Regions from separate parts of the Pantoea jilinensis genome, predicted to be linked through region 1. Evidence: riboswitches for the same ligand, from Rfam matches in the RefSeq annotation. Region 1 holds a riboswitch; each other region holds the start of a gene.
What was found. Region 1 has a riboswitch for thiamine pyrophosphate ahead of KTJ90_RS21105 (FAD-dependent oxidoreductase). Riboswitches for the same ligand answer to the same signal wherever they lie in the genome.
Positions count from the first base shown of each region.

Region 2: it holds a riboswitch for thiamine pyrophosphate, as region 1 does, so the genes downstream of both, thiC (phosphomethylpyrimidine synthase ThiC) here and KTJ90_RS21105 (FAD-dependent oxidoreductase) in region 1, are expected to answer to the same signal.
Region 3: it holds a riboswitch for thiamine pyrophosphate, as region 1 does, so the genes downstream of both, tenA (TenA family protein) here and KTJ90_RS21105 (FAD-dependent oxidoreductase) in region 1, are expected to answer to the same signal.

Region 1 is NZ_CP077748.1:350,621-352,884, reverse strand. It holds gene KTJ90_RS21115 (alkene reductase) at 1-210, shown strand, start outside; gene KTJ90_RS21110 (ArsR/SmtB family transcription factor) at 227-541, shown strand; TPP riboswitch at 683-802, shown strand; gene KTJ90_RS21105 (FAD-dependent oxidoreductase) at 934-1,878, shown strand; gene thiS (sulfur carrier protein ThiS) at 1,862-2,059, shown strand; gene KTJ90_RS21095 (thiazole synthase) at 2,062-2,264, shown strand, end outside.
Region 2 is NZ_CP077746.1:3,832,595-3,834,858, reverse strand. It holds gene thiC (phosphomethylpyrimidine synthase ThiC) at 1-818, opposite strand, end outside; TPP riboswitch at 906-1,006, opposite strand; gene KTJ90_RS18050 (Rsd/AlgQ family anti-sigma factor) at 1,160-1,666, opposite strand; gene nudC (NAD(+) diphosphatase) at 1,756-2,264, shown strand, end outside.
Region 3 is NZ_CP077748.1:109,940-112,203, forward strand. It holds gene KTJ90_RS19990 (ABC transporter ATP-binding protein) at 1-667, opposite strand, end outside; gene tenA (TenA family protein) at 664-1,365, opposite strand; TPP riboswitch at 1,434-1,536, opposite strand; gene KTJ90_RS20000 (6-phospho-beta-glucosidase) at 1,642-2,264, opposite strand, start outside.

The DNA of each region.
Region 1 (2,264 bases):
ATCTATTCCGGTCGTTACACGGCTGAAAAAGCGCAGCATGTACTGGAAAAAGGCTGGGGCGATCTGTTTGGTTTTGGTCGTTCATTTATCGCTAATCCTGATTTGCCTGCACGCATTAAATCAGGTCATCCGCTGAATGAGGTCGACCACGCCTCTCTGTATGGCGGCACGGAGAAGGGTTATACTGACTATCCTGTTTTTCAATCCTGATACTCTGTGAGGCGGCATGTCCCCCGAAAATGCCCTGAAGTTACTGTCCAATCCAACCCGAGTGGCAGTGCTGAAGTGGCTTAAGCATCCTGAAGAAGCGTTTGCGGGCTATACCCAGCTCTATCCCTTCGATCAGTATGGCGTCTGTGCCAGCCTCATACAGGACAAGGCGGGCTTATCACAGCCCGCCACGTCGTTATGCCTGAAAGCACTTCACAGTGCCGGGCTGGTCGAAGCCAGCAAAGTGGGCAAATGGACCTATTATCGTCGTGCTGAACCGCGTATTCGTGAAATCACCGACGTGCTGACACAATCACTGCAGGCGCTGTAAGGCGACTGCAGTTTAAACACCCTCTCATTGCCTACTGCTAACGCATTGCATTTGACTCTGGCGCAAAACCTTGCCTGTCCCCTAAAATTCTTAGCAGCCATCCTTTGCGCGCTTGACGAAGCTGCCCGCTTCACTTACAACTAAACCCGTCAGGGGAGTCTCGCCAGAGAGACTGAGAGGCTAATAGCGCATCGCGCGGCTTAGCGACCCTTAGAACCTGACCCAGTTGATACTGGCGTAGGAAGACGGGTATCGCATCAGATACTTGCCGCAGGGGCGCATGCACGACGCCTCTGCCTTTTCCCTCCGTATCACGGGTCTTCGTTAACGTATAACGAGGCCAAAGTGAAATATCTCATCCAGAATCTCTTTCTTCCTCGCCGGTGGACATCATGAGCCGCTGGTCGGTGCTTGGCAGTGGCGTGGCCGGGCTGTGCGTCGCCACACTGCTGATGGAGCGGGGCGAAACCGTCGAAATCATTACGCAGCCTGACTGTCGTGCCGCCTCACACTGGGCGGGTGGCATGCTCGCGCCCTGGTGCGAAGCGGAAAGCGCGCCTCAGCAGGTGATCGATTGGGGCCAGCACGCTGCAGGCTGGTGGTCGCAACGTGTTGATGGCGTGGAACAGCAGGGTACGCTGGTGGTTGCGCCGCCGCGTGATAGCCGCGAACTGACGCGCTTCGCCAGCATGACGGAAAAACATGAGTGGGTCGTACCGGGTGATATCGAACCGGCGCTGGAAAATCGCTTTGCCCGTGGTCTGTATTTTGCGGCGGAGGCGCATCTCGATCCCCGCCGCGCGTTGCAGCAACTGCGTGACAAATTACAACAGGCTGGCGTGCCCTTACACAGTGGTGAACCCACCGGCACCATCATTGACTGCCGTGGCATTCACGCCGCGGATCAGCAGCCCGCGCTGCGCGCCGTACGGGGTGAAATGCTGATCCTCCAGACGCATGACGTTCAGCTCTCCCGTCCTGTCCGGCTGCTGCATCCTCGCTTTCCCTGCTATCTGGTGCCCCGAGCAGAAGGGCACTTCATGCTGGGTGCCACCATGGTCGAAAGTCACGACAGCAGTCCGATTAGCGCCAGAGCCATGATGGAGTTGCTAAGCGCCGCTTACAGTCTGCATCCGGCGCTGGCTGAAGCGCGGATTGTGGAGAGCGGCACCGGCCTGCGCCCTGCCTATCAACAGAACCTGCCGGAGGTTCGTTTTGAGAATGGCCGTTTTTCGCTCAATGGGCTGTATCGCCATGGCTTTTTGCTGGCTCCGATCATGGCTGAAAACCTCATGCTGCAACTGACTCAGGAGATGACTCATGCGAGTTCAACTTAATGGACGCACGATTGAAACCGATGCAGGCACGCTGGCGGAACTGCTGCAGGAGCAGCAGATCGACCCGCGCTCCGTCGCCGCCGCGCTGAACGGTGAGTTTGTGCCGCGAAGCCGGTATGCCAGCCAGCAACTTGAGGCGGGTAATCAGCTGGAAATCCTGTCACCAATGCAGGGAGGTTAATGATGTTCTATCAATTTGCGCCGCAATCCCGCTTTCTTCTGGGTACTGCTGGCTATCCGTCTCCCGACATTCTGCAGCAGGCGATCGACGCCTCAGGTGCAGAAATCATTACTGTCAGCCTTCGACGGGAGGGCAGCGAAGGGGGTGCCTTCCGCACGCTACTGCAACAGCTCAACAAGCGCATTCTGCCGAATACAGCCGGTTG
Region 2 (2,264 bases), on a different replicon from region 1:
GTAGAGAGATCCATCACCGTATCGGCACCCCAGCGAGTTGACCAGACCAGCTTTTCCACTTCTTCTTCAATGGAAGAGGTCACCGCCGAATTACCGATGTTGGCGTTAACCTTAACCAGAAAGTTGCGGCCTATGATCATGGGCTCTGATTCAGGGTGATTGATATTCGCCGGGATGATAGCGCGTCCGGCAGCAACTTCCTGACGCACAAACTCGGGGGTGATGCGGGCGGGCAGATGCGCACCAAAGCTGTGACCCGGATGCTGTTGCAGCAGCACCTCACTGCGGATTCGCTCGCGCCCCATGTTTTCGCGCAGAGCGATAAACTCCATCTCCGGGGTGATGATCCCCTGGCGGGCATAGTGCAGCTGCGTGACGCGGCGCCCGGCACGGGCACGGCGCGGTGTCGGAAGGTGATCGAAGCGCAGATGATCCAGCCCCTCATCAGCCAGTCGCTGTTGGGTATAGCCTGAGCTGTTCTGTTCAAGAAGTTCGCTGTCGCCGCGTTCAGTAATCCAGCGCGCGCGCAGCTTTTCCAGGCCACGATGCACATCAATCTCTGCCGCGGGATCACCATAAGCGCCTGCCGTGTCATAGACCGGCACCGCTTCATTTTGCTCATAGAGAGGCTGTTCTTTGCTACCGCCAGTGTGGGTCGGGCTCAGGGTAATTTCACGCATGGGTACGCGAATATCCTCCCGGCTGCCGGTAATCCAGATGCGACGGGACTGGGGAAAGGCACTGCCGCTTTGCAGAGAATCGATAAATTCCTGCGCCTGGGCACGCTGTTCACGACGGGTCATTTTTGGGTCAGACATAGCAATCTTCCTGTTAAGAGGGAACGATGCTTGTCCGGAGTTCGGAAGGAGTAACCGTATAGACAGCGTAAGCGTGCTGACATACAGAGAATATTTACTCTTGTTCCCTTCGCAGGTTCTAACCTGATCAGGTTCCGCGGATCCCGAATTAACGGTCTCAGCCCAACTGGGCACTCCGACAAGAAGCTACTTTTTGCACTGGCGTCCTGTAACAGACTCCGGCGTAAAAAGCTTAAATTTCAAAGCACAAATAAAAAAGGTTCATTGGAAAGCGCTCCGCAGAACCTGTTTAGCATAAAAGGGCTGGAAGATAATCTCAACCCCTTTCCCGACGGCGATAATCAGGCCGGGCGGGCGATTTGGCTGTCATTCGCCACTGGCGGGGGGACGAGCTTGTTGTCCCATGCCAGCTGAATCAGCTTATCTTCAAGTGTAAACCGGGCTTCCAGCACTTCGCCCACTTCGGACAACGCCTGCTGGAAGGTCATGCAGTTTTCGTCATCAATCGCCTGCTGAAGGTGGCCGTCATAGAGCTGCATCAGACGTTCCGTATTGGCTTCCAGCGGGGGATAGATCTGCGCGGCAGCGATCATCGGGCTGTCGCCACTCATTTCACTGATCACGCGTTCATAGATACTGAAGTGACCCGCAGAAAGATAATCGACCAGGCCATGACAAAAGTTGTCGAGCGCCTGTTCATCCAGACGCGTCAGCGCCTCTTTATTAGGTTTAAGACCCACCAGGTGATAATAGGTCACCAGTAGCTGACGACGGGCTTCAAGCCACGAATCGACCAGTTCATTACTGCCACCTACGCGTTCAGCCAGGACGTCTAACTGGTTAAGCATATCTAACTCCATGTGAGTTATAGTTGTTTATCTACACACTTAACATCAGGGCTTCAGCGTGCGATTTGACGCTAAGGATGACGAAATAAATGCAATGCGAAATCTCAAGCGTAGACGCTGGATGGTGGATTGTCAGCCATGAACAGAAAATTTGGTTGCCACAAGGTGATTTACCCCACGGAAACGCCGAAAAATTTGGTTTAACTGGCAGTAAGGCCCGGACCATCGGTGAGTGGCAGGGCGAAAAAGTCTGGCTGATTTGTGAACCGCGTTCTGCCGATATGTTCTCAGTCCGTCAGCTAATCGATCAGGATGCAGCGCTGTTTCAGCTGGTGGGTCGCGGTGTTCAGCTGGCGGAATTCTACCGTTCTCATCGCTGGTGCGGCTATTGCGGCCATGAAATGCATCACAGCAAACATGAATTTGCCTGTCTCTGCAGCCATTGCCGCGAGCGTTACTATCCGCAGATTGCACCCTGCATTATTGTGGCGATCCGTCGCGGCGATGAAATCCTGCTGGCGAACCATGCCCGCCATCGCAATAAGGTCTATACCGTGCTGGCGGGGTTTGTCGAAGTCGGTGAGACACTGGAGCAGGC
Region 3 (2,264 bases), 240 kb from region 1:
TTGGCGGCAGGCCCTGTAGTGGTGGAGAGGCTTCGATTCCCGCCGCACCGATCACCAGCAGGTGATGACTGAGACGACAGGCTTCGGCGGCATCGTGGGTGATCAGCAGCACCGTGTGACCGACCAGCACCTCCGCCGCCAGCATCTGAATCTCATGACGGGTCAATGCATCCAGCGCGGAGAATGGCTCATCCATTAACACAACAGGCTGACGCGTGTAGAGAGTGCGGGCCAGCGCAGCGCGCTGACGCATCCCGCCGGAGAGTATAGCGGGGCGCGCGCGGGCGCTCTGGCTCAGCCCAACCCTTGCCAGCAGATACTGCGCCCAGTCGCGATCGGCTTTCTCGCCTTTCAGCCGACTGGCCAGGCAGACATTTTGCTCAATCGTCAGCCACGGATAGAGCAAATCCTGTTGCCCCATCCAGGCGATGCGTCCGGTCAGCGGAAGGCCATCGCTGCCGCTAATCTGTCCCGAACTGGGTGGCGTAAGACCGGCAATGACACGCATCAGGCTGCTTTTGCCTGCACCGCTGGCACCCAGTAACGCCGTAAATTTACCCCCGGCGATCTCCAGATCAAGCTGACTGAAAAGTTGTTGCTGACCCAGCGTAAGGCTGAGCTGGCGAACTGAAATACCTGGCGGTGTGGCATTGCACAGCTGGCTCATGGTCTGACCCGAAGATAGGCAGCGTGATCTATCCCCATCTGCCAGAATGCCGCTTCCAGCCGGGTCGCAGTGGTGAAAATCTCCGCCAGCCGATCAAAACGTTGTTCTCCGGCGCGCTGCTGAGCCAGCGTTTCAAAAAGTATCAGTGACGAGCCTACCCCGGCCAGATAGGCTTCATCGCCGTAATTTTCAATCCATTCGGCGTAAGGGTTGCCCTCAATGCGCGTCGCAGGATCATCCAGCAAAGTCAGGCCGATTTCAGCGTAACCGGCAACACAGGGCATCAGCGCCGTTATGAGCTCCAGTGCATCGCCGGTGTGACCGGCATCCAGCACATAACGGGTGTAATTGAGCGTTTCCGCTGCTTCGGGTTCACGTGCCATTGTTGCCTCGCTGATGCCCCATTGCTGGCAGTAAGCGAGGTGCAGCGGCAGTTCACCGATAATCGCGTTAAGTGATGCCGTAGCGCGTCGTAGAGCGTCAGGCTCAGAGAGTTTGCTGATCAGCAGACCCCAGGCACGGGCGAAGTGGAGCAGGAAGAGATAATCCTGGGTGAGATAGTGACGGAAGGCGGCAGGAGGCAGCGTACCCTGACCGAGTTGCTGCACAAAATCGTGCCTTACATAGGCGTGCCATTGCGTGCCCGCCTGCTGGCGCAGACGACCATAGAAACCGGTCTCGAAAAGCGGATGTGACATGGGATCTCCATTAAAAGGGAGATCCGGGCATACGGTCTGGAACAGGGGATAGTGCAGGAAATGTGACAGAAAATCTGCCGACCCGTCCCTTCGCTGGCATGACCCAGATCAGGTTCAAAGGGTTCGGCTTTCGCCATCTCAGCCCATGACAGGACACCCCTCGGAGACATTCGTTATACGATAATTAGTGCCTGAGTACAACGCATGCGTCAGTGTTATGCTCAGGCACGTCTGCTAAGCAACAGTACATTCAGATGTGCTTTTTAAGTGACAGTGTCACTCAAGATCTGCGCCATTACTGGCAATCACTTTCTTATACCACCAGAATGATTTTTTTCGCGTACGCGCCAGCGTGCCGTTACCCAGATCGTCGCGGTCTACGTAGACGAAACCGTAGCGCTTGCTCATTTCGCCGGTCGAGGCGGCAACCAGATCGATACAGCCCCAGCTGGTATAACCCATCACCGGCACGCCATCTTCAATGGCGTCGCCCATCGCGCGGATATGTTCACGCAGATAGCTGATGCGGTAATCGTCATTAATCTCGCCATTCGCGTCGACTTCATCGCGTGCGCCCAGGCCATTCTCCACCAGGAAGAGAGGCTTCTGATAGCGGTCATACATCATGTTCATCGTGATACGTAACCCCAGCGGATCGATGCCCCAGCCCCAGTCACTGCGTGGCACATGGGGATTAGTCAGGGATTTCACCACGTTGGCGGCGCTACTGTTCTGCTCGTTCATCTCTGCCGACGCGCAGCGTGAGGCGTAGTAACTGAATGAGACAAAATCGACGCTGTTTTTCAGAATGTCGGCATCACCGTCAGCGATCTCCAGCGTCACACCTTTTTCACGGAACACGCGGGCAGCGTAAGCCGGATAGGCACCGCGCGCCTGTA